Regions from separate parts of the Paenibacillus sp. FSL H8-0260 genome, predicted to be linked through region 4. Evidence: riboswitches for the same ligand, from Rfam matches in the RefSeq annotation. Region 4 holds a riboswitch; each other region holds the start of a gene.

Region 1 (7,429 bases), 180 kb from region 4:
ACCTCACTTAAAATAGACGACCGCCGCGATAAACCCTCTACTAGCCGTGGAAAGTTAGAGTCTGTGGAGCGTAAGCTACAGGTGGATTAGCAGTTTAGGAGGGCGGAAAACAGGGAGAAATAGGCTTGCGTTTCTGGCTGAAAGTTGTATAATATTTTTTGTTTGGCAGAAAAACAGCGTTAAGCTGGTGTAGCTCAGGGGTAGAGCAACGCACTCGTAATGCGTAGGCCGGGGGTTCAATTCCCTTCACCAGCATCCCAAAAAACCATACGTGGCGCGGATTCTTGAAATTTGGAGAGTCGCGCTTTTTTGTTTCTTCTACCATTAATATTACAAAGTGATTTTACAAGTGTTTGGGAATATGAAAAACCCCACCAGTTTAAGGTGGGGCTTTTGTTACCAAGTATTATAGTTCGATTGATACTTAACTTGCTTATTCACATAGCTCTCATTGGGGTAATCACTTCTGACAGACTGCAAGTAACCTGAAATTGCAAATGCTGCAATAAGCCCTCCTATAATTCCTGTGATGAAGCTGAATGTTGAAAATCCGAATGTGGCAACTACTCCAATGGAAGACAATGCTACAAGCAATAGACTGAATATTTTCATCTTTATACACACCTCCATTTTGTATATGTAGTAATTTGGAAATTAAGATTGATACGTTACCTTGTTTGATCGGTTTCGATAAAAATAATAAAAATTCAGCAAATCTTTAGACGGGCTTCATACTTATTTAAGCTAAGAGGATTATAGTAATTACATAACCCCCTTATAATATAGATCTAGACCCTGCCGGAAGTTGGTGGGGTCACTTTTTTGCACAGAGTAATTTTATAAATATGGTTGCCCAATATAGAAGAGAAACAAGAAATATAAAATGTAGAGAATGGGTAGCTTTATTTTTAATTTCTTGCAGGAATTTTTGAATTTTTCTGAGGTCTTGGACAGATTCTTCATCACATATCCATAAATGAGGAATTGTCCAATAATAAAGAAAATGAGCTTAAGGGGAAAGTTGCCCATTTTTATCTCAGTGAAAATAATAGTGAATGTGACACTCACAAAGGTTAGTGATACAACTTTTAAAAACTGTTCATAACGATCTTGTGGTTCTTTGATAGGATCCTGCTGCCCCCATTTTCTCTCATCAATTTCTGTCATGGTAAACCTCCAATCTACTGAATGTTATTAGTATTTCACCAGATTGAGATGCTTTTTGAACAGGGAGAATTAATTGGGAAACCATTATGAGTATAGTTGTCTGTTGCATCTTGTTGAAAGCTTACTTGTTGTGGAGATAGTACATTGCCTGAAGTTATAAGCTCCTATAGTTGTTACATCGTAAGGTTTCAGTAATTCCAACAAAGAGTGAACTCCCAAATGCTTGGGATTATGCCCACTGGCTTCGGCTGGTGAGCTTTTTTTCGTTTACAGAATGTCCCGGAATTATTATATTCAGATTATGTAAATGTTTAGTCCGGGATAGATTATTCATAGTAAATATTCGGAAGGGTATTTCTGCTTCGGAAATTCCCGTAACAGAGATGTTGAGAGTATATAATATTCCATATTATATACTCTGATTTCTCTTTAAATCTACTATAAAGAAGCGCCGTCCCTTTTGGAGACGCCGCTTCTTTATAGTAGATTCTATTCTTTTTGCTCAATTCTTGATTTTGGTGATCTTTTTGGCGGTAACTTGTGCAGGGAATGAATCATCACTTACTTCAAAAAATACTTTAATCTCATCGCCTTTTTTATATTTAGAAGGTGCAACTTTATTTACCCAAATGGCTTGAGAGTACTCATTAGATTCGAGAATCTCCTTGTATTCCTTGTTCAAGTCTTCTTCTTTTAATTCAGAAATTACTAAAATTCTTTTATTTTCTACATCTATTGTGTGTACAATTCCTTTCAAAACTTCATTATTCTTACTACAGGCGGTGACGAATAACAAAAAAACAAAAATAAGAGTCCATTTAATAGTAGTACGTGGTTTTTGAATCATGGACCTTCCCCTCCAGTGGTTACGACATTAGTTTAAAATCGGTTGCACAGGCATAGCATTTAGTACATTACCAATATAAGAATAAACAGCAGCCTTTCCATTATGACGACCTTTATTGATTCTGGGGAGTTACAGGTGAATGTCTGTAGTATTGATATTTTCATAAGAACTTTTGTTTGTATATAATAAAAATAAATGTTCTTATTTTAGAGGCGATCAATGATGGAAATGAGTATCGACCAAACGGTTGGGATTATTTATCAGGTCAAGGTGAACAAGATTACACAACGCGAGATCGAGATCCGTGGCATCCGTGACAAACGTCCAACATAAACAAAGGGGATAAATATCATGCGGTGTATAACAATACGGCAGCCTTGGGCGACCTTAATTGCTCTTGGTGAAAAAGAGTTTGAAACTCGTTCATGGAGAACAGCCTACCGCGGCGAGTTAGGCATCCATGCCGGAATGAGGATTGACAAAAAGTTTTGTGAACAGGAACCGTACAAATCAGTATTGGCGAAACATGGCTATACAGCGAATAATTTGCCGACAGGAGCTATTATTGCTACAGGTCAGCTCGCGGGATGTTATGTGGTTACTCCAGAGGTGGATTTAAGGGAATGGATCAATGGGAATGAATATGATTTTGGCGACTATAGTGAAGGACGGTTTGCCTGGAAGCTTGAAGGGGTTCATCCATTAAGCCATCCAATTCCAGCTAAAGGTCGGCTAAGCTTGTGGGAGCACTCTAATCACTTCTGAACGGCGAACAATATTTTTAATGTAATTTTTATGTGCCTATCAGCTATTTTTCAGGTTCGAGGTATATATTAGAGACACCAAACACCCCCCAGTGTTTTGTGGTATATCTCTCTCAGGTCTTGCCAACTCCCATGGTAAGGCCTATTTTTTTGTTCACTAATTGATTGGGGGGAGAGAGCGCAGCGGCTTCTATACAGCTTTACTTAATCTGGTACTGTTCTTCGTAACTCTTAAAAGATGAAATATCCAGCCCTAGGTATCTGCGCATATGGATGGCAGCTTGAGCCGCAACAATGTCATTCAACAGCAGCATTCGTTCATGATAGCCACGACATATATACTTGGCTTCAATTCCAGTATTAAGTCTGTTTTGCTCATACACCTTGATTCCCCGTCTTCTCATTTCTGCACGAACATCCCTTAGATCTGTTGTAGCTACTGCAGCAGCTGTTCCAAGCACCTCCAGATAAGGGGCGGGTGTTCGTAAGTGTGTAGATAAAATGGCGGAGTCCCGTTCGAAAGCTGATAAAATCATCGGAAGCAATAAATAAGATTTCACCAGCATGTTGTCCCTGCTTTCTGCTCTATGCATGAATCTCATCACCTCTAATAGGAACGTATATTCGTATTCTACCCCGATATTCCAAAAATAATCAATGGTATTTCTAAACAGCTTATCCAATGTGATTAAATTCACAACTAAATAACGAAGAATAAATTATATTAAAAATTGTAATAATAAAAATTAATGTATCGAACGCAAATAAAGGAGAATTATGATGGAAAAAGAGGGCAGCCTCCAGCGTGGATTGTTTTTTGGTTTAATTCTGAGTATTCCCTTATGGATATCCATATTGGGCTATATACAGTTACTTTAAAATTTAATGAAAAACCTTATGCGAAGCGCCTTCAGGCGCTTTTTTTGTGTGGTACTAATGCGGGGAATTATCGAAAGGAATTGATTGACAATTGTGGGTGTCGGGCGCTAAACTGTTATTAATTCAAAAGTATTAAAAGTCATAGACTGTTATTGGATAGAATGCTTCAGCTACCAGTTCTGGACTTGCAGTGTAATACATATATATAGTCATGATAATAGCAAACCGTCTGAAAGGGCGGGACGCAAAGTCCAGGAGTCTAAAGTGTCTTAAAGGCACAATGACCGTCCGACTGCCATGAGAAGGGAATTTCACTTCTTTTTGGCGGTCTTTTTTGTTGTTAGGTCCTTTAGAGTTTCTGGTAATTATTCTGATTAATATAAATCATAGTTTTAGGAGGTGTGCCATTTGAAAAGAAGAATAAAACCGTTACTCTCGCTTGTATTAGCTGGGATTTTGACGGTAGGTAGTGGGCTTTCCTCATTGGGAGCTGGAGTTGCTGGAGCTAGTAGTTCTTCTACATTGGGAATTGCAGCGGTCTACAACGTGTTTATTCTAGGGGATATAACAACAGTTTCGGATACGGAAGGAAGGTTTGCTGCTGGAGGTAACGTTAACTTAACCAACTATAGTGTTGGAGATAGGTTGACCGCTGCAGAGGTTTCCCTGACTGACACACTTGTTGTTGGAGGGAATCTTACTTTCAACGGAGGTACTGTTTATGGGAATATCGTGCACGGGGGAGATTTTTCAGGGAATGTAACGCTCCTCAAGGGTGGTACAAAAAGACAGGGGAGTACGATTGACTTTTCAGCAGTAGGTCAGTCTTTGAAGGACAAATCAGCAGAACTTGCAGCATTGCCGGCGAATGGAACAACAGTGTACCAATATGGCAGCCTTATCCTGACAGGTACAGATCCTGCGGTCAATGTTTTTAATGTTTCAGGAGATAACGTCTCTAATACCTACGGAATTACAATAAATGTTCCTTCAGGATCTACTGCAATTATTAATATTGATGGTTCTAACGTAAAAATGAAAAACTTCGGATTTCTACCTAATAACGTGTTGAACAGCAAGAAAATTTTGCTTAACTTTAGCCAAGCTGCGTATCTTGATATGGCAGGCATAGGTGTAATGGGAAGCATACTTGCCCCCTATGCTCATGTTGATTTTATTAATGGTCAGATTAACGGTACTTTAGTGGCGGCTTCACTCAAAGGTACTGGTGGTGGTGAATTTCACCACTATCCATACGATGGTGATGAACCTGGACCAACACCGACACCAACGCCGACAGTGACGCCAACACCGACACCAACGCCAACAGTGACACCAACGCCGACACCAACGCCGACACCAACGCCGACACCGACGCCAACGCCGACGCCAACGCCAACGCCGACAGTGACACCAACGCCAACACCAACGCCAACGCCGACAGTGACACCAACGCCGACGCCGACAGTGACACCAACGCCGACACCAACACCGACAGTGACACCAACACCAACACCGACAGCGACACCAACGCCGACACCGACGCCAACACCATGTCCGACGCCAACACCAACGCCGACAGTGACGCCAACACCGACACCAACACCAACGCCGACGCCAACGCCGACACCGAAGCCAACGCCAACGCCGACAGTGACACCAACGCCAACACCAACGCCGACACCGACGCCAACGCCAACGCCGACAGTGACACCAACGCCAACACCAACGCCGACGCCGACAGTGACACCAACGCCAACGCCAACGCCGACAGTGACACCAACGCCAACGCCGACAGTGACACCAACGCCGACGCCGACAGTGACACCAACACCAACGCCAACACCAACACCAACGCCGACGCCGACAGTGACACCAACGCCGACACCAACACCGACGCCAACACCGACGCCGACAGTGACACCGACGCCAACGCCGACAGTGACGCCAACACCGACACCAACGCCGACAGTGACGCCGACGCCGACACCAACGCCAACGCCGACACCAACACCGACGCCCACAGTGACGCCGACACCAACACCAACGCCGACGCCAACACCGGCACCAACGCCGACAGTGACGCCGACACCAACACCAACGCCGACAGTGACACCAACGCCGACACCAACGCCGACAGTGACACCAACGCCGACACCAACGCCGACAGTGACACCAACACCAACGCCGACACCAACACCAACGCCGACAGTGACGCCAACACCAACACCAACGCCGACGGTAACGCCTGAGGCAACACCGACACCGACGGTAACACCAGAGGCAACACCGACACCGACGGTAACGCCTGAGGCAACACCAACACCGACGGTAACGCCTGAAGCAACACCAACGTCGACACCAGAGACTTCGGTGTTCCCGACACCAACGCCATCATCCGTAATTGGCACTATAGTTCTTGCAGAAGATCCTGTGCCGCTTGGGCCTGTAGCTTCGCCGACACCAGCGCCAGTACCAACACCGTCGAATAGCACAGAAGTACTTGTTGATGATGATGAGATCCCATTAGGTCCGGTACCGGCAGTGACACCAACGCCAACACCAACACCTGATGAAATCATCGTAGTGGACGATACGTTCCCATTAGGAAAGCCACCTGTGAAGGAATTGCCAAAAACGGGTGAATCAAGTCCTGCACCTTACTATGTAGCAGGTTTAGGTTTTGCACTTATCGGATTATTAATGAGAACCAAGTTCTCCAAAAAGAATAAATAATAAAGGGTAGATCAACATAGAGTCGCTTTCGGGAGTGTTCCGATGGCGGCTCTATTTGTATGTCATGATTGCGATAGTTTGGTGCATTCTAAGTAGATGGTATACTCTTGTTGCAAAGGAAATGAAGAGGGGATGGCGAAGGCGAATTGATATGGTTCATTATTAGCGCTGTAATCATCATAGGGATTCTAATCTATGTGGGATTTTTCTTCTATGGTATTGCTATTAAACGAGCGCCAAAGGTATTTCTAAGTAATAATCCTAATCTGAAGGCTGATCCTCCGGTTGCCGGAGCTTCTTGGGGGGAGGGGAAGGATTGGGTCTCTCGCCAGAGCTTCGAGAATATTGAGATCGTATCTGCAGATGGACTTAAACTAAGAGGTTACTTACTCCGATCTAATCGTGCTGCGGGACGCACAGCCATTCTAGCCCACGGTTATTCAGGTAAAGCAAAGGATATGGGGGCGTACGCCAAAATCTACTACGAGAACTTAGGCTTTAACATCCTAATTCCCGATGCAAGAGGGCATGGAGATAGCGCAGGGGATTACATTGGTTTTGGTTGGCCGGAACGAAAAGATTATTTGCAATGGATTGAATACATGATTAAAAAGACTGGGCCTAGTGCTCAAATTGTGCTTCACGGTGTCTCTATGGGTGGTGCTACAGTGCTAATGACCTCAGGGGAAGATCTTCCGCCGCAGGTAAAAGCTATTGTTGCGGACTGCGCTTATACCTCAGTAAAAGCACAATTATCTTACCAACTACGACGCATGTATCGCTTGCCAAGTTTCCCTTTCGTTCAAAGTGCAAGTCTAATCACCCGCTTGAAGGCGGGGTATGGCTTTGGTGAAGCCTCTGCATTAAAACAAGTGCGGAAAGCGAAGGCTCCGATTCTTTTTATTCATGGGGATGCGGATAACTTTGTACCTTTTGCTATGATGAATGAATTGTATGAGGCATGCCAGAGTCCAAAAGAGAGGCTCATAGTGCCGCAAGCGGGGCATGGATTGTCTTATGATACGGATAAGGCGGG
Region 2 (7,429 bases), 400 kb from region 4:
GGCGGACATCATGTCATCTGTGTGGATAAGGACGAGGAAAAGATTAAAAAGCTGAAACAGATGGAATCGCCCATCTATGAGCCGGGAATCGAGGAACTGATTGAACTTAATCTTCGTGAGGAACGGTTATCTTTTTCTGCAGATCTTCAAGCGTCGGTGCGCCGTTCAGATATTATCATTCTTGCTGTAGGTACGCCATCATTGCCTAACGGTGAAGCAGACTTAACCTACATTGAGGGTGCAGCCGCTGAAATCGCCAAAGCGATGGAAGGGCACAAAATTATAATGACTAAATCTACAGTTCCAGTAGGAACAAATGAAAAAATCTCTCAAATGATCTCTAAGTATACCCAACATTCTTTTGATATCGTGTCTGCACCTGAGTTTTTACGTGAAGGGTCAGCGATTCGCGATACCCTCCATCCTGATAGAATTATCATTGGCCTTGATAATCCAGAGCTGGAACCAACGATGCGCGAGCTTCATAAGGGTTTCACAGAAAATGTATTTGTAACAGATATACGCAGTGCTGAAATGATCAAATATGCTTCGAATGCATTTTTGGCCACGAAGATTTCTTTTATTAATGAGATCGCCAATATTTGTGAAAAAGTGGGAGCTGATGTAACCGAGGTAGCACAAGGAATGGGTATGGACCAAAGAATCGGGTCATCCTTCCTGCAGGCTGGCATCGGTTATGGAGGCTCCTGTTTCCCGAAAGACACTAATGCACTCATTCAAATTGCGGGCAACGTCGATTACGAATTCAAATTATTGAAATCTGTAGTCGAAGTGAACAAGGGACAACGGTTTATGATCATCTCCAAGCTGCATGAATCACTTGGCAGCCTGCGCGGTTCGACAATTGGGATATGGGGGCTTGCTTTTAAGCCTAACACTGATGATGTCCGCGAAGCTCCAGCCAGAGAGATTGTTGAGGCACTGGTGGCTGAAGGGGCAACAGTCAAACTATATGATCCAATCGCAGCTACAAATTTCAGGCAGCAATACGATCATCCGCAGCTTCGCTGGTGCAATCTGCCAGAGGAGGCGGCTGAGGGCAGCGATGCCGTATGCCTCTTGACCGATTGGAGCCTACTGAAGGACATTGATCTGCATCAGCTGGCGAAAAGCATGCGCAATGGGGTGCTGATTGATGGACGCAACGTGTATTCCAAGGAGCAAATCGAGGGTACCGGCCTCGTTTATCATTCTGTCGGTCGCCCGCAGATGGGTGGATTGAGCGGTTATTCTGCTAGTGTAGCTGGAGCGGTTTAATCTAAGTTATATTGATTGAACATGTGTTTTTTCTATTTAGGGATGAGCCGTGACTCCAGAGAATGTTTGGACTTCCAGCCGCTGTTGTCTGCAGATTTCCTGATTTTAACCGCTGATAGCGGTAGAAATCCGCAGACAAAGGCGGACGCTATCGCTCTTACAGTTCCAAAATTCCCCTCCGTCACTCCGTTCCCTTATCTTAAGTTTCTAAGCAATTTATAAAGTTAGGTACTCTGATTATATACCGCAGTAGCATTTGTAGTTGTCATTGTCTCTGTCTCTGTGGTGGCAACTAGTCTTGCTCTTGTAGTTGCAGTTGTTCTTGCAGTTGTTCTTGCAGTTGCAGCTGCCTCCCCCGGAGCAGAAGCAAATCTTTAGAAAAACGTGCTTGCTTCCGGCTGGTACAGCCCGGTACGCACGGATCAAGTATTAAGAAGAAGTTGGTTAGGTTAAGAACGGAAAGGGAATTTGGAATTGTAGAAACGGAGTGTTCGCCCGAAAGATTTCCGTAGGAAAGCTAGCTTCAAAAGCATATGCTATCCTCGGATTTCTACCGCGAGAAGCGGTTCAATAAGGAAATCTGAGGATAACAGCGATCGGAAGTCCAAAATCCCTTGGAGTGGTTTCTACCTAACAAATTTTTTTAGTGCATCCGCTCGAAATAAGGCTAAGTGGAAGCTGACGTTTTGATAACAATTCAAATATGCTCGATTTCCATAATTCAAGGAGGGTTCATTCTATGAAAATGGTACTTCTATCAGGCGGTTCAGGTAAACGGTTATGGCCGTTGTCCAACGACTCACGTTCAAAGCAATTTCTAAAGGTACTTGAAAGCCCTCAAGGTGAACCAGAATCCATGGTACAACGTGTCTGGAGACAGCTGGAGGAAGCAGGGATGGCAGAATCATCTTATCTGGCCACCGGCCGTGGCCAAGTAGAAATGATACAAAGCCAACTGGGAAGTCATGTGCCGATTATCGTTGAACCGGAGCGTCGGGATACTTTTCCGGCTATCGCCTTAACAGCTACCTATCTTTATTCAGTGGCAGGTGTTTCTCCAGCGGAGACGGTAGCAATATTGCCTGTTGACCCTTATGTAGAAGCATCTTTTTTCGATACCATAGCTATGCTTGAGGGGACCATGCTGGAAAGTGGAGCAAATCTGGCTCTTATGGGTGTTGTTCCTGAACATGCCTCAGAGAAATACGGATATATTATTCCTACCACCGAAGAGGCGGGGGAAAATGGTTTTATGAAGGTGAGTCACTTTCAAGAGAAACCTGACCGCATACAAGCAGAACAGCTCATCGAGCAAAATGCCTTGTGGAATTGCGGAGTGTTTGCCTTCCGCTTAGGGTACTTGTTAGATATTTTGCAGCGTAAAGGGTTGCCTTTAGGATATGAAGAATTGCAGAAGCAGTATAAGCTATTGTCTTCCATCAGTTTTGATTATGAAGTGGTGGAGAAAGAAGAACATATTGTGGTGCAGCCGTATGATGGATTCTGGAAGGATCTTGGAACGTGGAATACGCTGACAGAGGAAATGAGCAGCAAGCATGTAGGAAAAGGTTTTGTGACGGCGGATTCTGAGGGGACTTGCTTGATTAATGAGCTGGACATTCCGATTACGGTAATTGGTGCGAAGGATCTGATCATTGCGGCTAGCCCGGATGGGATTCTAGTTACCCATAAAGCTGAGAGCCCACGGATTAAAGAAGTGCTGAAGACCTTTGAACAAAGACCGATGTACGAGGAACGCCGTTGGGGTCATTACAAAGTTATTGATTATGTGAAATATGATGAAGGCAATGAAGTGCTGACCAAACGGATTTTTATATCCGAGGGGAATAATATCAGCTATCAATTACATCGCAAGCGTAGTGAAATTTGGACAATCGTCAGCGGCGAAGCAAGTATTGTGCTGAATGAGAAAAAACATAATGTGAAGGCTGGGGACGTGGTACGTATACCGGAAGGAACGAAGCACGCGATCCTTGCTTTGACGGATGTTGAGTTTATAGAGGTACAGACGGGGTCTGAATTAGTAGAAGAAGATAACATACGTATTACTTTAGACTGGAATGATATAGAACTACAACAATTCATTTCATAGGTCTAACCTATCTATTTAACCAATTCAAAATTTCTTGAAACAGGTAAATTGACTCAATTATCAAAAAAAGTCATAAAAACACTAAATATATCATTAATTGTCGTCGATACTTACGGTAAGAGAGATTATTTCTCTTAAATTGAAAAGGCAAACCTATCGAAAGGTAGGGACGCAAAGCTATAGGGCCTTCGAAAGAGTGGCAGCCTGGCTACCGAAAGGGAGATTATTTTGAAAGCTTACCGTACGTATCGATTGTTTGGTGCATTTCTGTCACTCGTCCTGTTTCTGACTGCACTTCCGCTTGCTGTTGGAATTTCGCCGTCTGTTGTCATAGCTGCTTCAAATTCTGGAACGCCAGTTACCCCAGGTGCCTCACCTGAAGCCGTAAAGCTGCTTAACTATTTTTACTCGATCTCAGGAAAAGGTATTATTGCCGGTCAACATGACTATTTAGAAAGTCCAGATGAAATTAACAATATGCTGAAGGGAACCAGCGGACAATATGCGGCTCTTCACGGTTATGAAATGGGTGCGATCAGTGGTCAGTCCGAAGCAACGATGGCTTGGCAACGTCAAAATGTGGTGAACAGCGCCATCAACTGGAATAAAGCGGGCGGGATCGTAGCTATGACTTTTCATGCTAACCTGCCGGGCACCTCTTATGACTGGGATAATGTGAAAAAAACACTTAGCCAGAGTGAGTTCGATAGTTACGTTACACCGGGTACCAAGCAATATAACAATCTGATCGCTGAGCTTGATAAGGTGGCCGTCTCTTTAAAAAGCTTGCGCGATGCCAACGTTCCGGTGCTTTGGAGACCCTATCATGAAATGAACGGGAACTGGTTCTGGTGGGGGAAGAAAAATAACTTTTCTAAACTATGGAATATTATGTATGACCGTTTTGTTAACGTTCATAAATTAAATAATTTGTTATGGGTATGGAGTCCGAATGCTCCCAATGTTTGGTCAGATCCTTATGCGCTAACTTATCCAGGTGCTGATAAAGTAGATATTCTGGCAGCAGATATATACGAAAATGATTACCAGCAAAAATACTATGACAGCTTATTGAGTCTAGCCGCAGGCAAACCGATTGCGATCGGGGAGAATGGTGAAATGCCTAATCTGGAGAAGCTTCAGCAATCGCAAAATAAATGGACGTATATGATGAGCTGGGGAAAAATGCTTTACGAGAATAACAGTGCAGACACAATCAAAACATTTATGAATAGCAACTATACCCTGACCAGAGATAAATTAAATACTGGTCTGGCACCGACACCTAGCGCCGCACCAGCGCCGGCACCTTCCGAAGAAGAGGGGGAGGCAGCAATTCCTCTCGCGAAGGGGCTTGCAGGAGAGTATTACAACAACATGCAGTTGTCGGGAGCAGCAGCTCTTAACAGAACTGATGCAATAATCGATTTCAATTGGCGGCAAGGCTCGCCGGATGCCGCCCTCGGGATTGATCGGTTCTCCATACGTTGGAGCGGTAAAATCAAGCCATTATATAATGAGCAATATACATTTTACACTACCTCAGATGATGGTATCCGTGTCTGGGTGAATGGGGAATCTGTGATTGATAGTTGGACTAAGCAAAGTGGTACTGAGCGTAAGGGCACTATAACGCTGAAGGCTGGCCAGCTATATGATATCAAGGTGGAGTATTACGAGAATGAAGGCGATGCGAGAGTCCGCTTGATGTGGGAAAGTGCTAGTCAAGCTAAAGAGACAGTTCCAGCAAGTGCACTTTTTCTTCCGGATGTCTCCTGATTGATGAAAATTAAAGGTCGATCCTTAGTGGCTCTGCGTTATTGCAGAGCTACTAAGCTATAGTCCTCATTAGGTCAGAAGACGATTGTCCGATAACAGGTATGTTTTTAACACCTGTGGAGGCAGTACAGCTACCGAAAGGAGGATTTATTTGCGTAAATATTATAAGAAAAACAGATTGTTGTTTACTATGTTACCGGTGTTTATTATTTTTTCCTTGCTGCCTTGGGGAGAGGTTAAAAGTCTTCCGAAGGCTATGAGTGTTTCTTCCTCTCTACCTCCGGCTATACCAAGCAATCCTTCGGCTTCTGAAGAAGCCAAGCAACTGCTGAGTAATTTGGTAAATCTACGTGGCAAAGGGATCTTGTCCGGCCAGCATGATTATCTAGAAAGTCCAGATGAACTGGTTCATAAGCTGAAGAATACTTCGGGACAAAATGCTGTTCTACATGGTTATGAATTAGGGGCGATTAATAATCAATCCGAAGAGACGATCGCAGAACAGCGGCAAGCTGTTATAGACAGTGCAATTGAATGGCATCAAGAGGGTGGCATTGTAGCCATGACCTTCCATCAGAGTTTACCGGGAACCTCTCCAGAGTGGTCCAATGTAAACAGAAGTCTCAGTCAAGAGAAATTTAATGCTTATGTTACACCTGGGACAGCTCAGTATAAGAAGCTAATCTCAGATCTAGACGAGGTTGCTGGATATTTGGGTCAGCTGCGTGATGCCGGAGTTCCGGTCTTATGGCGACCTTACCATGAAATGAATGGTGGTTGGTTTTGGTGGGGGAAAAAGGACAATTTTTCAGAGCTGTGGAGTATTGTCTATGATCGTTTTGTAAACACACACAAGCTAAATAATCTACTGTGGGTGTGGAATCCGAATGCGCCGAATGAATGGTCAGATCCATATGCTGCATATTATCCCGGTGGGGATAAACTCGATGTTCTGGCTGCGGATATCTACAATAACGATTATAAACAGTCCTACTATGAGGATCTGCTCGCATTGGCCGAGGGTAAACCTATCGGAATCGGGGAGAGTGGGCAACTGCCGAACCCGGATGTATTAACTGAGAAACAAAATAAATGGGTCTATATGATGACCTGGGGAAAATTACTGACAGAAAATAATACGCTACAGTCAATTAAAAGCTTTATGAAAGACTCGTTTATAGTATCAAGAGAGGACTATGTTCTCACAACAGGAGGTCCTTCGATAGCACCCGTAACTCCGATAACCCTAACGGGTTTAACTGGAGAATACTATAACAATACTGATTTAGAGGGAGAAGCGGTACTTATCCGCAATGACCGTAAGATTGATTTTAATTGGCATGGCGGGTCTCCTGCCTCAGAGATAAATGAAGATCACTTTTCTGTACGCTGGAAAGGGAAACTCAAACCCAAATTCAGTGAAAAATATACGATTTCGGCATCCTCTGATGATGGAGTCCGTGTCTGGATTGACGGAAAGCTGATCATCGACAATTGGAAAAATCAAAGTGCAACCCTTCATAAAGGAAGTATCCCGCTCACAGCCGGAACGCTTTATGATATCCAAATTGAATATTATGAGAATGAAGGAGATGCCAATCTTCGTTTGCTATGGGAGAGTTCCCGCCAGAAGCAGCAGGTAATTCCACAAGGGGCATTGTTCCTTCCTTAATCTAATGAAATGATAGGGTAAGACATTCCGGAAGAAAGAGAGGACCTATGGATGGGAATAACGAGGAGAATATCTAATAGAAAAAATAAGATATCTGCAAACAAACCATTACTGTTATTACTAAAATTCGCCGCATTAACCGTCTTGTTTCTGTTGTCTGTCTCTGTCTTCGGAACGAATAGGACAAACGATTATAAGGTAGGTGCCAATATACCGAGACTATCTGCAGGAACTGATGCTGCAGCAGAAATACCGGATGGTACTGTGATCTGGAATCTGGGACAACATGATGGCTCAGCAGCTGAATTCGCTGCGAGTGGCACTTCTGGCAGCAAGAAGGAATTTAATGTTACTTCTTCGGTGCTCAAATCATCGGCTCTTCAGAGCTTGCCTGCAGGCTTGAATGGAAAGACCCAGCCGGAATTAACGATCACCTATCAGCTAAATAAGATCCCGGAGAATGGGGTCTTATTTAGCGTAGGTATTCTGGATGCTTATAAATCCGTGCCGCAAATGAGTGTGTTCTCCAATCATCAATTGTCGGGGATCATTCAAATTGCGGGCGTTGCTGGCACAGAAAGCGAATA
Region 3 (7,429 bases), 950 kb from region 4:
ATACCGTATGGTCTGAAGCATTGCCATCCTTAGCATCTGTTGTAACCAGCTTCACCTCTCTTGCGCCAGTCACAGGGATTTTCACAAATTGATGTTCTGTTCCTGCCCGGAAAACATCACTCTCAAATTTCTGTTCTCCATCCACATACACTGCAAAAGTAGCCGAGGAAGGTTTCCCTTTCATGGCTTGATCAATCCCAATGTAGCTTTCAAAGAAGTCGTAACCCTTACCTTCAATATCGTAAACTACCTCAGAGTTGGCATGAACACCAATCCCTTTCGCGTATGTCGCAGCCAACCCTTGGCGAACAAGGGTTATGATTCCTCCGGAAACGGCTTTATCTTTCTTTAATACACCCCAGCCTACAACGACTGACTTGGCATTGAGATCGGAAATATAGGCGTAGTCGCTCGTTACCGTAACCTGTGTGGTTTTCGTTTCCGTAACCCCTTCGCTTTTCACTTCATATACAATTTCGTAGTTGCCTTTTTGCGTTACATCAACGTTATTGGCTTTCAGAGAGACATCTGCAGTAACATCGTTTCCTAGATAGTTAGCCGCTTTTACATAGCTCATCGGATCAAAGGTTTGATTAAGCTTTAAAGTGAGCTGATCTTCAACAGACAAGGCTGGCTTAAAGGCTTTAACCTGTACGGGCTTCAGTGGGTTCAGCTTTTTATCATAACCGACGATCTTGTACGTATAGTTGATACTCGCATCTACATTCTGATCCACAAATTGCTCAGTTCCTGTAAAACCAACTAACACATCATTTCTATACACTTCATATCCTAAAAAGTCTTGCTTAAGCTCTTTATCTATACTGAAACTTAACGTGTTCGTTCTATCCGTGGTGTTAGGTGTGATATTAACCTTAATGGCCAGATTTTTATCCGCCATTCCAGTTCCCTCATAATTAATCACCGAGTTATTTAAATACCATAACTTTTGCGGTGCCGGATACTTGGCTACTTTCGCTTTTGTCTCAGGATTCACAGTGAAGCCATGTCTGGCAAAATAGCTGCTTAAATCTAATCCCAGTACTTCGGAGGAGAACTCCACCAAATACTGCTGCTTGGAATTGTCACCGTTGGTAAGGGTGACCTTCCGCTCCCGATATAGCTTGGTCAGCTCTGTCCAGTATCCCGGATGTGCCAGCTCCAGCTGCCAATAGGCTCCGAGTTGTGCAAATAAGCCCTGCTGATTCATAACCACTTTATTTTCTTCGAGGACATATTTATAGATATCTGATTCATACGGTATACGATTATCTATCGAATTCGCTGCGACAGACATAAACATAGACACCATATTATTAGTTACTTCGCCATATTCCCGTTCACCCATAGCCAAGCGATGCCCAATTTCGTGATTCAGTCCCCAGCCCGGATAGGCTTTATTAAAATCACCTAACATGGTTCCTACTGTTCCAAGTTGGATCCCTGTATGATCTCCCGCTGCATACATCGCACCATAAGGCTGCATCAAGCGAATATTCTCACGAATTAGCTTGGCATCATGAATCTCGCTACTGCCATCCAAGCCATAGAAGGCAAAAATGCTCTTCATCCAGGTGTCATACCCAGTTACGGTGTCCAGCGGGTTATTTCCTTGCGTAATATATTTGTTGTACGCCTCCGTCGCCGTTCCTGTGAATATAACATGATCGCTGGCCATTTCTACCACATCTATGAGTTTACGATCTTGAACATTTGGATGAGCCGCTTTATCTTCGTCCAGTCTTTGTTTGTATGTGATTAAGAAGGTTTTGAATTGTTCTGGATCCGTGGTCTTGGTCATAAAAGGAATCTTTTCTAAACCTTCGAAGCGGATCAATGGCGCTTTCCCTTGTTCCTCAGCTGTATATGGATTGACGATATACACTGTACCGCCCTTAGTCACTTCATGTGCATAATAACTATTCGTAGCAAATTCAGGAACGGTTATAATGTTCTTACCTGGACGCAATTGCACACCTCTAGCCCAAACATTCCAAGCGGCCTCTTGTTGAGAAAAGACTAAAGAAGGTAGCTTATCATTAGAAGCTGCGTCCACATAAACGTTGATCGTATCTCCAGGCATTGCAACGAGACCTGTAGGCTGGTTGTTCGTACCAAAACCAATTCTCAGGTTTTCCTGCGCATGCTTTTTCATATCTCCACGTTGTTCCGCCTCAATGATGGTGCCTTCGGTTTGAACTTCACCATTCACTAGCTTCTTAGCTAAATCCAAAGAATCTTTCAGGATTGGATAGAGCGGATGTACTTTTGCCGCTTCTTCTAATTCGTTGATTGCTTCGACGCTATTATAAGCAGGCACAACCGCACTCATCGTTCCATCTGTGAAAATACCATTTACAGCTTCGCTTACTTTATCTTCTGTATAAAATCTAAATTCAGCCGCAAAAGGTCTGTTGATATTAGCTTTTGTGAACTTAAATTTTAATCTTTTAAACTTCGTCGGTTCGAATTTAAATTCCAGAAAGTCATTGGTACTAACCGCGGTTCCGCTAGATACAAGTTGGAAGGTCTCTCCTTTACTCGTCTCTGATGCATAGATTTCAAAAGCCTCTGGGAATCCTTTGCGGTTATCTCTAGCCAAAAAAGCCACTCTGTCCAGCACTTCCGCTTGCGCTAGTTCAAACACGACTTCATTCGTGAAGCTTGCATCATTGTTTTTGTTCGTTTCCCAATGCGTAGTGGGCTGGTCATCCAGCATATATTCAGGCTTCGTACCTGAGTAGCTTCCACCGTTCACCGTTACTTTTGATACGTTTGCATTCGGCATTCTATAAGCTTGGCTATAGGCATTTTCATAGGTTGTTCCATACCCTTTTAGCTTCGAAACCTTGGCTGTCGTTGCCTCTACCTGATGGTTCTTCAAAAGGATCTTTGCATTCTCTATCTCTTCTTTAAACTGCGCATACAGTGGATGTGCCTGCACTTCATTCTCTAAAGCTGTTAATTTCTCTGCCGTATCAAAGGCAGTACTAACTTGGCTCAAGGTATCATCTGTAAACAAATTTTTCATTTTAGCAGAGACACTATCCTCTTTATAAAAAGAAAACTCAGCCGCACTCGCCCAATCTTGGTTCGCTTTTTTGAAGACAAATTTAAGTCTCTTAAAAGCCGTAGGTGCGAACTGAATCTCCACTACATCACCGGTTGAGCCTGTATATTCTCCAGAAGACACGAGCGTAAAATCACCCCCATCGGTAGTGGAACCATAGATCTCAAATTCTTGAGCAAAACCTTTACCTTTCGCACCGGATTGCCTAGCCGCGTATACCATTCTATTTAATTCAGTGGACTCATTGAAAACAAACACAACCTCATTCGTAAACGTTGAACTATTCGGTTTGCCAGTCTCCCAATGCGTGCTCATATCCCCATCCATAGCCTTAGCTATAGGCGAGCCTGAGTAGTTGCCACCGTTATTTGTGATGGATTTAATATTTGCTGGATTCATTCTAAAAACCTCATTATAGGCATTTAGAGCATCCTTGCCGTACAGCTCAAACGGAATAACCGAAGCGTTGCTTAATAAGTTAACCTTACTTTGCGCCACTGTTTTTGTTACATTTACCTTGCTTGCCTCACTTGCTAAAGCATAACCTGCCTCACTCGAAAAACTGGCCAACATGGCCGCCGATGTAGCGATCGCAATCATTTTCTTCATCTCTTCTTACCCCCAGATGTCATATGAATCTCTCCAGTGCCCAAAAATGGGCACAAAAAAAACTACCCCAAAAGAGTAGCTTGATTGCGTATAAAGTCGCCTAAAAATTAAGACTTAATTTTTATTAAACCTTAACAAGCATAAACGCCTTCAGCGTCCTATAAGGACGGCAAGCGTTTAAGCGAGAAATATAAGATATTAAGTATAGGTGTATAACTTATACTTTCTTATATTTTAACAAAAAGCGTTACACACTCTTTGGCAGCTGGCTGACAATAGTTATGATAACCTTAGTCCCTTTAGCTTTGCGTCCCTACATTTCCATAGGTTTGCCTATGAAGTTTCGAATACATTCAAAGAGTAACATAAGCCTAGATCGGATCGCATGATTAATTGGTATGAAATGAATATAGGTAATTGCAATTAGTTTTTCTTATGTGATAGATATTATTTATCGACCATCCCGGAAGAGAAGGGCATCCTTTAGGACTGTAGGTCTACTTAACTCCCCGATCCAAACAACCGCCGGAACCAATTCCACACATCGCCCGTGATGGGAATTAATCCGAAACCATGTTCGCCAACTGCGATTACACCATATGCCCATTGTCCGATAGCTATGGCACCCCCAGCGATCCTGCCTATCGCTATCGCACCAAACGCCGTATCCCCTATGGCGATGGCCCCTAACGCTTTTTCCGCGATTGCGATCGCTCCTACAGCCACGCCTGCAATCGCAATCGCTCCCACTGCGAAGCCAAGCCAGCTAAGTGCTATTGCTCCGATCGCTAACCACATTCCCAGTGATATTGCTCCTAAGGATAATACGCCCACGCTTATCGCACCTATGGAAATCAAGCCGACAGCTACATCTCCAATAGCGATTAATCCAACGGCTGTCTTCACACGGGGTTTACCTCCACGACCATACGCTTGACCTGAGTATCGCCCTAGATTACTGCGAATACTGATGACCGGAAATGAGGGAGAAGGCCATTGATAATCAATCTCTCGTCCATCAAAGCCCCTAGAATCTGCCCAGCGCGTTACAAATTGATGCCATTTCATATCCATCCCGTCCCCCTTTTCAATTACCTAAATTATACAACCCCGGGGGTTGGCTGTACTCAGACTCTGACCTGAAATTCATCTCATCCTCTGGACGGATATATACTCATTAGGATTACTGTTTGGGAATAGGATCAGGCTTTCCAAATAAATATCCCTGAAACAACTGATAACCACTCTGCTTAAGCCATTCAAAGTCCTCTCTAAACTCCACACCTTCTGCTAAAGGAACGGATTGGATTTCTAAAGCTTTTTCTAAAAATTGCTTTGCTATTTTCTGTTTGTTCAGATCGCTGGACACACCCTGAACATATTTCATATCCAGCTTCATGTAATGGGGTTTAAGCTCCAATAACATCTCGATCGTGCTGAAGCCCTCACCAACATCATCTAAAGCGTATTCAAATCCCCGATCCTTGTAATATGTCAAAATAGCTTTCAAATGAGCGAGATCATCCACTTTCTCCGTCTCAACAACTTCAAAGACAAAAAGAGAAGGATCGACGCCTAATTGATTGGCCAGTTCAACGGTTGATCTTAAGCAGAACTCTGGAGCGTAGATCGACGTTGGGATAAAATTAATAAACGTTTTTTTATTTAAGGGTGCAGCATATTTTACAGCCGTCATTCTACATAACCGGTCTAAAGCATATAAACGCCCACGATTACGTGCCGCCGCAAAAATCTCATTAGGATAGATAAGAGATCCGTCTTCTTTTTTAAATCTGGATAGGAGCTCGTATGCAAAAATCTCTTCCCTTACGTTCACAATCGGTTGGAAGTAGCAAGTAACAAGACCCTTAGTGATAACCTCATCAATCCACTCCATATCAAGTACAGTGGGTAATTCGGATAGGGGTCTCCATGTTTGGTCATCTATACGGAATTCAACCTGCTCCGACTCCATATGGTCATTACAGAAATCCAGAAAATCCCGCACCCCAGCCTCCTTAATTGTAATCACATTTTCTTCCACCTTATGTATCGTATTACTTCTACTCAGGTGATGAATAACCTCAGGTAAAACCCTAAGATTAAGCTCACCATGAGCCTTGATTTCAAAATTCAGATCTCTTACTACACAATGATTACAAGCCACATTCATAACCCCTTTAATAATCAATTCTCTGAAAAAGATCCCGGAACGGCTCTTCTCAATCGAAATTCGTATACTCCAGTAAATACTTCGGGTCTAACACGGTGATCTGCTGATGTTGAATCTCAATAATCTTTTGCTCTTGCAGATCTTTAAGTACAAGGGTAGCCGTCTCCCTTAACGTTCCGATCATATCACGCGCTCTCGCATCATGAAATTTCATTTCATGTAATAACCGATTCAATAAAAATAAACGGTCCATTTGCAGCAGCATCAATTGCTCCTTAATCAACGGGTAATCGGCAAGCATCTGCTTAAAAGGCTCATGTTTAATCTCAAATAATACAGTATCATTCATAGCCACCGCAGCAGCACTGTTATATTGGAGGGATGGATCACTTCCAGATCGCCATAATCCCCGAATAGATAATGTAGGCATGATCCACATTCCATAGTTTTGTATGCCAACATACTGATAATAAATCATCATCCTGTTATATTCTATCGTAACGTTGTCACATAGGCTTGATGCCAATACGAATTACAAAGGAGATCCATTCATGAAATTCCGAATTCCCTTTTACAGCTTGAAGGGAACAGACATTTTAGAGCAATTAGAGCAAAGAGGATGTATCGTTTATAAATAACAAAAAAAGCCTCCAATTAAAGAAGCTTTTCACTCAAATCCATAATATGCGTAACGCGATTTCTCCCCTGTTCTTTAGAAACGTAAAGCGCTTGATCAGCTTTTTCCAGAAGAGTGATGTCTGTATCGGTTGCTTCAAAGGTAGCTATGCCAATGCTTACCGTAATGCTGCCAATCTCCCAAGTGGAGCTGGCTATGAATTGTCGTAAACTCTCAGCTATAGCCGTGGCATCCGATGAATCTGTATTAGGCAGCAGAAGGATAAACTCCTCACCACCATACCTAGCTACGATATCTTCTTTACGAGATTGGGACTTCAGGATACTCGCCAATTTCTCCAGGACATAATCACCCATCTGATGACCGTAGGTGTCATTCACATTTTTAAAGTGATCAATATCTAGAATACATAATGAAAAAGGCGCCTGATCACGGTGATACGCTGCAATCTGCTCTTCCAGCTTTTCTTGCAGGAACCTTCTATTCTTTAATCCAGTAAGCTTGTCTGTAGTAGATAGCTCTACTAAAACGGCATTCATCTCCAGTAACTCAGCTTGCTTTTGCTCGATTTCCAGGTGAATTTGTTTGAGCTTTGCAAGCGCCTGATCTTTTTCCCAATAAGCCTCTTCTATTTGCTTCTTCGCAGATCGTAGCTCTAGCTCATAATCAATACGTTTGCCCATCTGTACGAGAATACAATCAATGACCTCTACACCTTCACACTTAAGGCGTCTGCCATTTAACAAGTAAGGCACGGCTTGCCCCTTGCTGTCCTTCAAATTGATAAATAGCTCTTCTACATGTCCATTCAGATTGATAAAAGGATAGAAGTATGAATGAAAAATAAGCTTGTTTGCCGTAGACATGATAGATTCAAAATGTTTATTTACCAAATCAACCTGCTGATATCCCATCCCATCCAAAAAGGTTTGATTCACAT
Region 4 (7,429 bases):
CACAGGAATAGCTTTCGGCTTAATGTTGTTGTTTCTGTTTAACCCAGCGGTACTTATTAATTCAGCGGCTTGGGGACAAGCAGATTCATTCTTTTTGATCTTCCTGCTGCTCAGTATCCATGGCGCTGCGAACAAAAAGTTTGTCCGCTCCGCAATTTTGTTTGCCTTAGCGACGCTAATTAAACCGCAAGCGTTGATATTCACGCCGGTATTGTTGTTTGCTTTTTATCATCACCGCGCTTGGAAGCAGCTTGGATTCGGAGCTTTGTATGGATTAGGGATCTTCGGATTGCTTGCGGCACCGTTTTTCTGGAATAACGGAGGTCTGGTAGGGATTATTGATCTTTACAAGAGTACGTTATCTTCCTATCCGTATTCTTCAGTGAATGCATTTAATCTGTATGCACTGACTGATCCGATGTGGTCATCCCTTGATCTAACCTGGCTTGGCATTCCATACCGTGTATGGGGCTTCATATTTATTTTAGTGGCTGTAGCTGTTGCGGCATTTTATTCCTTTAAAAAGGATCGCTTGGATCTGACCAAATCCTATTTTATCGGGATGGTGCTTATAGTAGTGGTCTTTGTGCTTGGCACCAAAATGCATGAACGTTATATGTTCCCTGCTCTTATTCTTTGTTTGTTTACTTATATAGAAAGTCGGGACCGCCGCTTTTTATCGCTATTTCTCGGATTCAGCTTAACGCAATACATCAATGTGGCGTACACCTTATCCCACCTGAATGCAGATGTTAGCCCGGGTGCAGACGGAATCGTATTAGTGACTGCTATAGCTAATCTAGCATTGCTGCTTTATATGCTGAATATCGGATACGATGTGTATGTCCGCAAGGGAATAAAACCTCTTCCAGCGCCAATTACACCGGAAGAACAGTATGAAGAAGATTTGAGAGTTGTCGGGCAAATTAAACCGCATCAGAAGGGAGGGCGATTTAACGATGAAGTTTAAGCGTATAGATTGGATATGCATAATAGCTATCACGGCCGTTTACGCAGCGCTTGCTTTATATAATCTTGGCTCTACTAAATCTCCAGAGACCTTATGGGAGCCTGCTGCCAGTGGTGAAAGCTTCTATGTAGATTTGGGGCAGAGTAAACCATTGGAACGGGTCAATATCTTTGGTGGCGTGGGAACGGGTAAGTTCAAGCTGGAATTCAGCGACAATCCTGAGGTCTGGAGCAGTCCGATGGATGTCAGTGAGGATGTCGGGAATGTCTTCATCTGGAAAAGCCAACCCCTGAACGTTACAGCGAGATATGTGAAGTTAACAGTTACCTCTCCAGGGTTCACTTTGAACGAAATGGCCTTTTATGAGCAGGGGGGAGAAAGAATCCCCCTTCCTATTGCCGGTGTGACACCAGATGCTAACGCAGTACCTAAAAGAGGAGCAGCGGCCAATCTTTTTGACGAGCAGGCGCTCATTCCGGAATATTCTAACTTTATGAATAGCACTTATTTTGACGAGATCTATCATGCGCGAACAGCTTATGAATATACACACGGGATAGTGCCTTACGAGAATACGCATCCACCGCTTGGCAAGCTGTTGATTGCCATAGGTATGGAGCTGTTCGGAGTCAATCCATTCGGCTGGCGTATTATCGGAACCTTGTTCGGAGTTGCCATGTTACCTCTTATATATGTAATGGCGCTGCGTTTGTTTAAGAAAAGCAAATACGCCGCCCTCGCGGCAGGATTGTTTGCGCTGGATTTCATGCATTTCACACAGACAAGAATCTCCACGATTGACGTATACGGAGTATTCTTCATTATGTTGATGTTCTATTTTATGCAGCGGTATTACACAATGAATTTCTACAAGCAGCCTTTAAGAAAAACATTAATTCCGTTATTCTGGTCTGGCTTATTCTTCGGAATCGGCGTAGCTTCGAAATGGATTGTGCTCTATGGAGGAGCAGGGCTGGCCATTATGCTGGCTATCTCCCTTTTTGAACGCTACAGAGAATACCAAGCCTCCGGACGCCTGCTGGCAGAGGGGAAGATTAAAGATAAGGAATTGCTGGGCACCTGTCGTGAAGCAGTAGATTCTTTTTGGAAAAAGACTATTATTACGTTGGCTAGTTGTATCGGGTTCTTTGTAATTATTCCAGTAATTATTTATAGCTTATCTTTTGTGCCGGGGTTATCTGCATCAGCAGAGGGCTTCACTATAAAAGGTTTGATTGATTCCCAAAAGAATATGTACAACTACCACAGCCAGCTTGTAGCTACACATCCTTTTGCTTCCTCATGGTGGCAATGGCCGTTTATGAAGAGACCGGTCTGGTTCTTTAGCGGCGGTGAAGGTTTGCCGGAAGGTCAGGTCAGCAGTATAGTGACTATGGGGAATCCTCTTATCTGGTGGACGGGTATTTTTGCGATGCTGGCAACGCTGTGGATTACGCTGAAACGTAAAGATAAGAACCTCTACATGATCTGGATCGCCTTCTTCTCGCAATATGTTCCGTGGATGCTTGTCCCAAGAGAAACATTTATTTACCATTATTTTGCTATGGTACCATTTATGATTCTTGGTATTGTATATATAATGAAGTTGCTGGATAGTAAATTCCCTGAGGCCCGTTACGTACAGTATGTCTATGTAGCCGTTGCTTTGCTGCTCTTTATCGCTTTCTACCCGGTACTGTCAGGGATGCAGGTCAGTGGAGATTACGTGAAAGATATGCTGCGTTGGTTCCCAACTTGGGTTTTCTAGGATTTAATAAAAATCTATAAAATAAGTTTATGAATGCAGCGTTATTATGAAGTGTAGATGGATGTAACGCTCCAAAAAGCTTGTAGGAGGAATAAAGGTGAAAGCCAGATATAGTGTGATTGTACCCATGTTCAATGAGGAGCAAGTAATTAGCCATACTTATGAACGTTTGAAAAAAGTAATGGACGAGTGCGGCGATACTTATGAGCTGGTCTTCGTCAATGACGGCAGTCGTGATCGTTCCGCCCAGATGATTCGGGAGATCTGTGAACGAGACGAGCATGTCAAGCTGATTGACTTCTCGCGTAATTTCGGACATCAGGTAGCGATTACAGCTGGCATGGACTATGCCGAAGGTCAAGCGGTTGTTGTTATTGACGCTGATCTTCAGGATCCTCCGGAGGTCATTTTGCAAATGATCGAGAAGTGGAAAGAGGGCTACGACGTTGTATATGCGAAACGCCTGAAGCGCCACGGAGAAACGATGTTCAAAAAGGTCACCGCGAAGCTTTTTTACCGCCTGCTCAGCAGTATGACAAGTGTGGATATTCCTACGGATACAGGCGATTTCCGTCTTATTGACCGTAAGGTATGTGATGTCCTGCGGGGACTTAAAGAAAAGAACCGCTATGTCAGAGGTTTGGTGAGCTGGGTTGGCTTCAAGCAGACTATGGTGGAATATGAACGGGAAGAACGTTTTGCCGGAGAAACCAAATATCCGCTGAAGAAAATGATTCGTTTTGCGTTAGATGGCATCACCTCTTTTTCACATAAGCCGCTTAAGATTGCTACGTATATTGGATTCTTCCTTTCATTCTCTAGCTTTCTCTATTTATTTTTCGTCTTGTTTCAAAAGATATTTTTTACCTCCTGGACGGTTCCGGGCTGGGCTTCCATTGTAGGCGTTAATCTGCTCTTTAACGGTATCGTTCTGATGCTGTTGGGTGTGATTGGGGAGTATATCGGACGGATTTATGACGAGTCTAAAGATAGACCGCTATATATTGTTAGTGAGACTAAAGGCTACCAGAACGAAGAACAACTGGACCGCCGGAAGGACCACAATGATGTTAGATAAGAACTTGCGCGCTGCATTCATACAGTTCCTCAAATTTAATGCCGTAGGTTTGCTCAATACGCTTATTGATTTTGTGATTTTTACATTGTTGAATTCACTAGGGATGGTATACGCATTGGCGCAGGTGATCTCCTATAGTGCAGGCACGGCGAATAGCTTTATTTTGAATAAAAAAGTAACCTTTCGTGATCGCAACCGGGGGAATAAAGAAGGCTTCGACCGCGTGCAGCTGGTCAAGTTTATCGTGCTGAATCTGGTAGTGCTCGGAATATCACTGCTGCTAATGCATCTGTTGACAGACAAACTAGGCATTCAAGTCTTGATCTCCAAGGTGCTGGTTACCTTTATCACGGTGATCATCAATTTCTTTGGAAGTCGTAAATGGGTATTTTAAACATTAATTTCAGGCAGAAGGAGTTGCTATGCTTAAAGGCAAGTAGCTGTTTCTGCTTGATTTGTATATAACCATAGAAACAATATACGGAGGTGAATAACATTGCGTAAATTCTCCTATCTACTCATACTGGCTGGGATACTTATCATGTTATATCCGACAGCTAACGAGTGGTACAACGACAGGCAGCAGGAGAAGTTATTAGAAACGGCTGAACTAAGCACTGCCGATAGTACTCCCCAGCCAGATCTAAAGAGCAGGTATGCTGAAGTTACTCAGCTGTTAGCAGAGGAATCGGTTCTGGATGCTCAGGCACAGCCCCAACCCCAAGAGACAGAAAAGCCTGAACCGGAGATTGCAGTCGGTGGCAAAGTAATCGCACTAATTGAAATCGATAAGATTGATTTGAAGCTGCCTGTATTAGAAGGGGCTACAAAAGCTAATATGAAACATGCTGCAGCCCATATGAAAGAAACGGCACCCCTTGGAGAGATCGGGAATGCTGCAATCGCGGCGCATCGGGCTAGAACTACGGGTCGTTTGTTTAACAGATTGAATGAGGTTGTTGTGGGGGATGTTATCACGATAAAGACTAGTGATCAGGTGTTTAACTATGAGGTGTATGATATTTCTGTAGTAGATCCGAGTGACGTCTCCGTTCTTGACGGGAATGACAAGGATAAGATTCTTACTCTGATTACATGTGATCCGCTAGTGAATCCAACGCATCGGCTGATTGTTCATGCCAAATTAACAAAATGAGAATAGTGAATGACAAGAACAAATACCGGGAGATATTTATAAAATAATGGGTAATCTAGTAAATTAGGTCTTGTTCACAACTATAAATATGATAGTATTATACTATGAAAGCTAAACACGATAACGGCAAACCTTCCGAAAGGTAGGGACGCAAAGCTAAAGGGCCTTTTCCCAAAAGGATGGCAGCCAGCTACCGAATGAAGAGGCTTTTTTTGTTTGTTTCAAATGGATTCTATCAATTATATCTAGTAAAGCTAGAACAGATAGAACTTATACGATAACGGCAAACCTATCGAAAGGTAGGGACGCAAAGCTAAAGGGCCTTCCCGAAAGGATGGCAGCCAGCTACCGAAAGGAGTTTTATCCGTGAAAAAGGTTTATTTTATGCTGGTGGCGTTGTTCGTCCTAATGACTTCAGTTCCAGTAAGTACAGCTCAAGCTGCAAGTGCAGATGCCAGCTGGTTGATTACATCCAAAGTGGCTCAAGGTGTGATTGGTATTAACTATGATATTCCGAAAGATAAAAGAATCAAACTCATGATCACCAAAGATAACAGCAGTTATACATATAACTTGTATGCTTCTGGACAAGCTGAGGACTTCCCTTTGCAACAAGGAAATGGGACTTATAAGGTTTCTGTTCTGGAGAACACAACCGGCAATAAATACAAAGCATTATATTCCGAAGTAGTAGACGTAACCATGAGTGACTCGAATTCCGTATATTTGGGCTCCGTACAGAATGTGAAATGGAGTTCTTCTGATAAAGCGATTGTCAAAGCTAAACAATTAGTACAAGGCAAAACAACAGACGAAGAGAAAGTTAAAGCGATCTATAACTATGTAGTTGCGAATGTACAATATGATTACTCTCTTGCTAATAGTGTAACTACTGATTATATTCCAAGCATCGATAAGACATTGACTACTAAAAAAGGAATTTGCTATGATTACGCTTCTCTTTTTGCCGCAATGCTGCGGAGTGTAGATGTTCCTGCTAAGTTGGTAATGGGGAATACAAGCTACGTTACGCAATATCATGCCTGGAACGAAGTGTTGCTTAATGGGAAGTGGGTTACCATTGATACTACAGTGGATGCAGGACTTGCAAAGAGTGATAAGAAAACCGATTTAATTAAAGCCTCAAGCAAATATACTGCGGCAAAATACTATTAAGTTCGTCGCTAGAAAGATAACTCTATTAAATAAACAACTAGCTTAATTATTAAGCTAGTTGTTTATTTTTATATTAGGGGTTGCTTTTCTATTAATAGTTGGGGTATTATAGGTAAGCGTTGTTAGACAGCGTACAGGCGATATAGACGAGGCTGATAAAAAGCTTCGAAAAATAAAGCTTGCATTTCTGAAAACAACATGATATATTATAAGAGTTGCTGCTGAGACATTAAACGGCGCCAACGAGAACTTGATCTTTGAAAACTGAACAACGAGTGAGTAGGAAATCACGTAAGTGAAATCCAAAATTAGAGAATTAATTTTCTCGTCAGATGTTTCAAAATGAGCATATCGCTCTTTTCAATACTAATTGGAGAGTTTGATCCTGGCTCAGGACGAACGCTGGCGGCGTGCCTAATACATGCAAGTCGAGCGGAGTTACTTTGAAAGCTTGCTTTCAAAGTAACTTAGCGGCGGACGGGTGAGTAACACGTAGGCAACCTGCCCTTCAGACTGGGATAACTACCGGAAACGGTAGCTAATACCGGATAATTTCTTTTTTCTCCTGAGAGAAGAATGAAAGACGGAGCAATCTGTCACTGAGGGATGGGCCTGCGGCGCATTAGCTAGTTGGTGGGGTAACGGCCCACCAAGGCGACGATGCGTAGCCGACCTGAGAGGGTGAACGGCCACACTGGGACTGAGACACGGCCCAGACTCCTACGGGAGGCAGCAGTAGGGAATCTTCCGCAATGGGCGAAAGCCTGACGGAGCAACGCCGCGTGAGTGATGAAGGTTTTCGGATCGTAAAGCTCTGTTGCCAGGGAAGAACGTCCGGTAGAGTAACTGCTACCGGAGTGACGGTACCTGAGAAGAAAGCCCCGGCTAACTACGTGCCAGCAGCCGCGGTAATACGTAGGGGGCAAGCGTTGTCCGGAATTATTGGGCGTAAAGCGCGCGCAGGCGGCTATTTAAGTCTGGTGTTTAAACCTTGGGCTCAACCTGAGGTCGCACTGGAAACTGGGTGGCTTGAGTACAGAAGAGGAAAGTGGAATTCCACGTGTAGCGGTGAAATGCGTAGATATGTGGAGGAACACCAGTGGCGAAGGCGACTTTCTGGGCTGTAACTGACGCTGAGGCGCGAAAGCGTGGGGAGCAAACAGGATTAGATACCCTGGTAGTCCACGCCGTAAACGATGAGTGCTAGGTGTTAGGGGTTTCGATACCCTTGGTGCCGAAGTTAACACAGTAAGCACTCCGCCTGGGGAGTACGGTCGCAAG

Evidence for each region. A riboswitch is a leader RNA that binds a small molecule or an ion and turns the genes downstream of it on or off. The one in region 4 is predicted to bind cyclic di-GMP.
Region 1: it holds a riboswitch for cyclic di-GMP, as region 4 does, so the genes downstream of both, MHI51_RS02605 (choice-of-anchor A family protein) here and MHI51_RS03375 (transglutaminase family protein) in region 4, are expected to answer to the same signal.
Region 2: it holds a riboswitch for cyclic di-GMP, as region 4 does, so the genes downstream of both, MHI51_RS04985 (glycosyl hydrolase) here and MHI51_RS03375 (transglutaminase family protein) in region 4, are expected to answer to the same signal.
Region 3: it holds a riboswitch for cyclic di-GMP, as region 4 does, so the genes downstream of both, MHI51_RS29755 (NPCBM/NEW2 domain-containing protein) here and MHI51_RS03375 (transglutaminase family protein) in region 4, are expected to answer to the same signal.

The regions. Positions count from the first base shown of each region.
Region 1 is NZ_CP150298.1:587,959-595,387, forward strand. Features, by position in the region: gene MHI51_RS02570 (MTH1187 family thiamine-binding protein) at 1-90, shown strand, start outside; tRNA gene MHI51_RS02575 (tRNA-Thr) at 184-255, shown strand; gene MHI51_RS02580 (hypothetical protein) at 397-612, opposite strand; gene MHI51_RS02585 (hypothetical protein) at 838-1,167, opposite strand; gene MHI51_RS02590 (DUF3221 domain-containing protein) at 1,670-2,014, opposite strand; gene MHI51_RS02595 (ASCH domain-containing protein) at 2,366-2,779, shown strand; gene MHI51_RS02600 (hypothetical protein) at 2,979-3,371, opposite strand; cyclic di-GMP riboswitch class I at 3,867-3,957, shown strand; gene MHI51_RS02605 (choice-of-anchor A family protein) at 4,066-6,393, shown strand; gene MHI51_RS02610 (alpha/beta hydrolase) at 6,540-7,429, shown strand, end outside.
Region 2 is NZ_CP150298.1:1,166,239-1,173,667, forward strand. Features, by position in the region: gene MHI51_RS04975 (UDP-glucose/GDP-mannose dehydrogenase family protein) at 1-1,278, shown strand, start outside; gene MHI51_RS04980 (sugar phosphate nucleotidyltransferase) at 2,018-3,391, shown strand; cyclic di-GMP riboswitch class I at 3,528-3,607, shown strand; gene MHI51_RS04985 (glycosyl hydrolase) at 3,620-5,170, shown strand; gene MHI51_RS04990 (glycosyl hydrolase) at 5,322-6,842, shown strand; gene MHI51_RS04995 (discoidin domain-containing protein) at 6,894-7,429, shown strand, end outside.
Region 3 is NZ_CP150298.1:6,696,733-6,704,161, forward strand. Features, by position in the region: gene MHI51_RS29755 (NPCBM/NEW2 domain-containing protein) at 1-3,679, opposite strand, end outside; cyclic di-GMP riboswitch class I at 3,937-4,023, opposite strand; gene MHI51_RS29760 (hypothetical protein) at 4,181-4,747, opposite strand; gene MHI51_RS29765 (EAL domain-containing protein) at 4,863-5,711, opposite strand; gene MHI51_RS29770 (Crp/Fnr family transcriptional regulator) at 5,902-6,282, opposite strand; gene MHI51_RS29775 (sensor domain-containing diguanylate cyclase) at 6,507-7,429, opposite strand, start outside.
Region 4 is NZ_CP150298.1:766,702-774,130, forward strand. Features, by position in the region: gene MHI51_RS03350 (glycosyltransferase 87 family protein) at 1-970, shown strand, start outside; gene MHI51_RS03355 (phospholipid carrier-dependent glycosyltransferase) at 960-2,738, shown strand; gene MHI51_RS03360 (glycosyltransferase family 2 protein) at 2,836-3,816, shown strand; gene MHI51_RS03365 (GtrA family protein) at 3,803-4,210, shown strand; gene MHI51_RS03370 (class D sortase) at 4,313-4,972, shown strand; cyclic di-GMP riboswitch class I at 5,088-5,170, shown strand; cyclic di-GMP riboswitch class I at 5,245-5,325, shown strand; gene MHI51_RS03375 (transglutaminase family protein) at 5,339-6,148, shown strand; rRNA gene MHI51_RS03380 (16S ribosomal RNA) at 6,516-7,429, shown strand, end outside.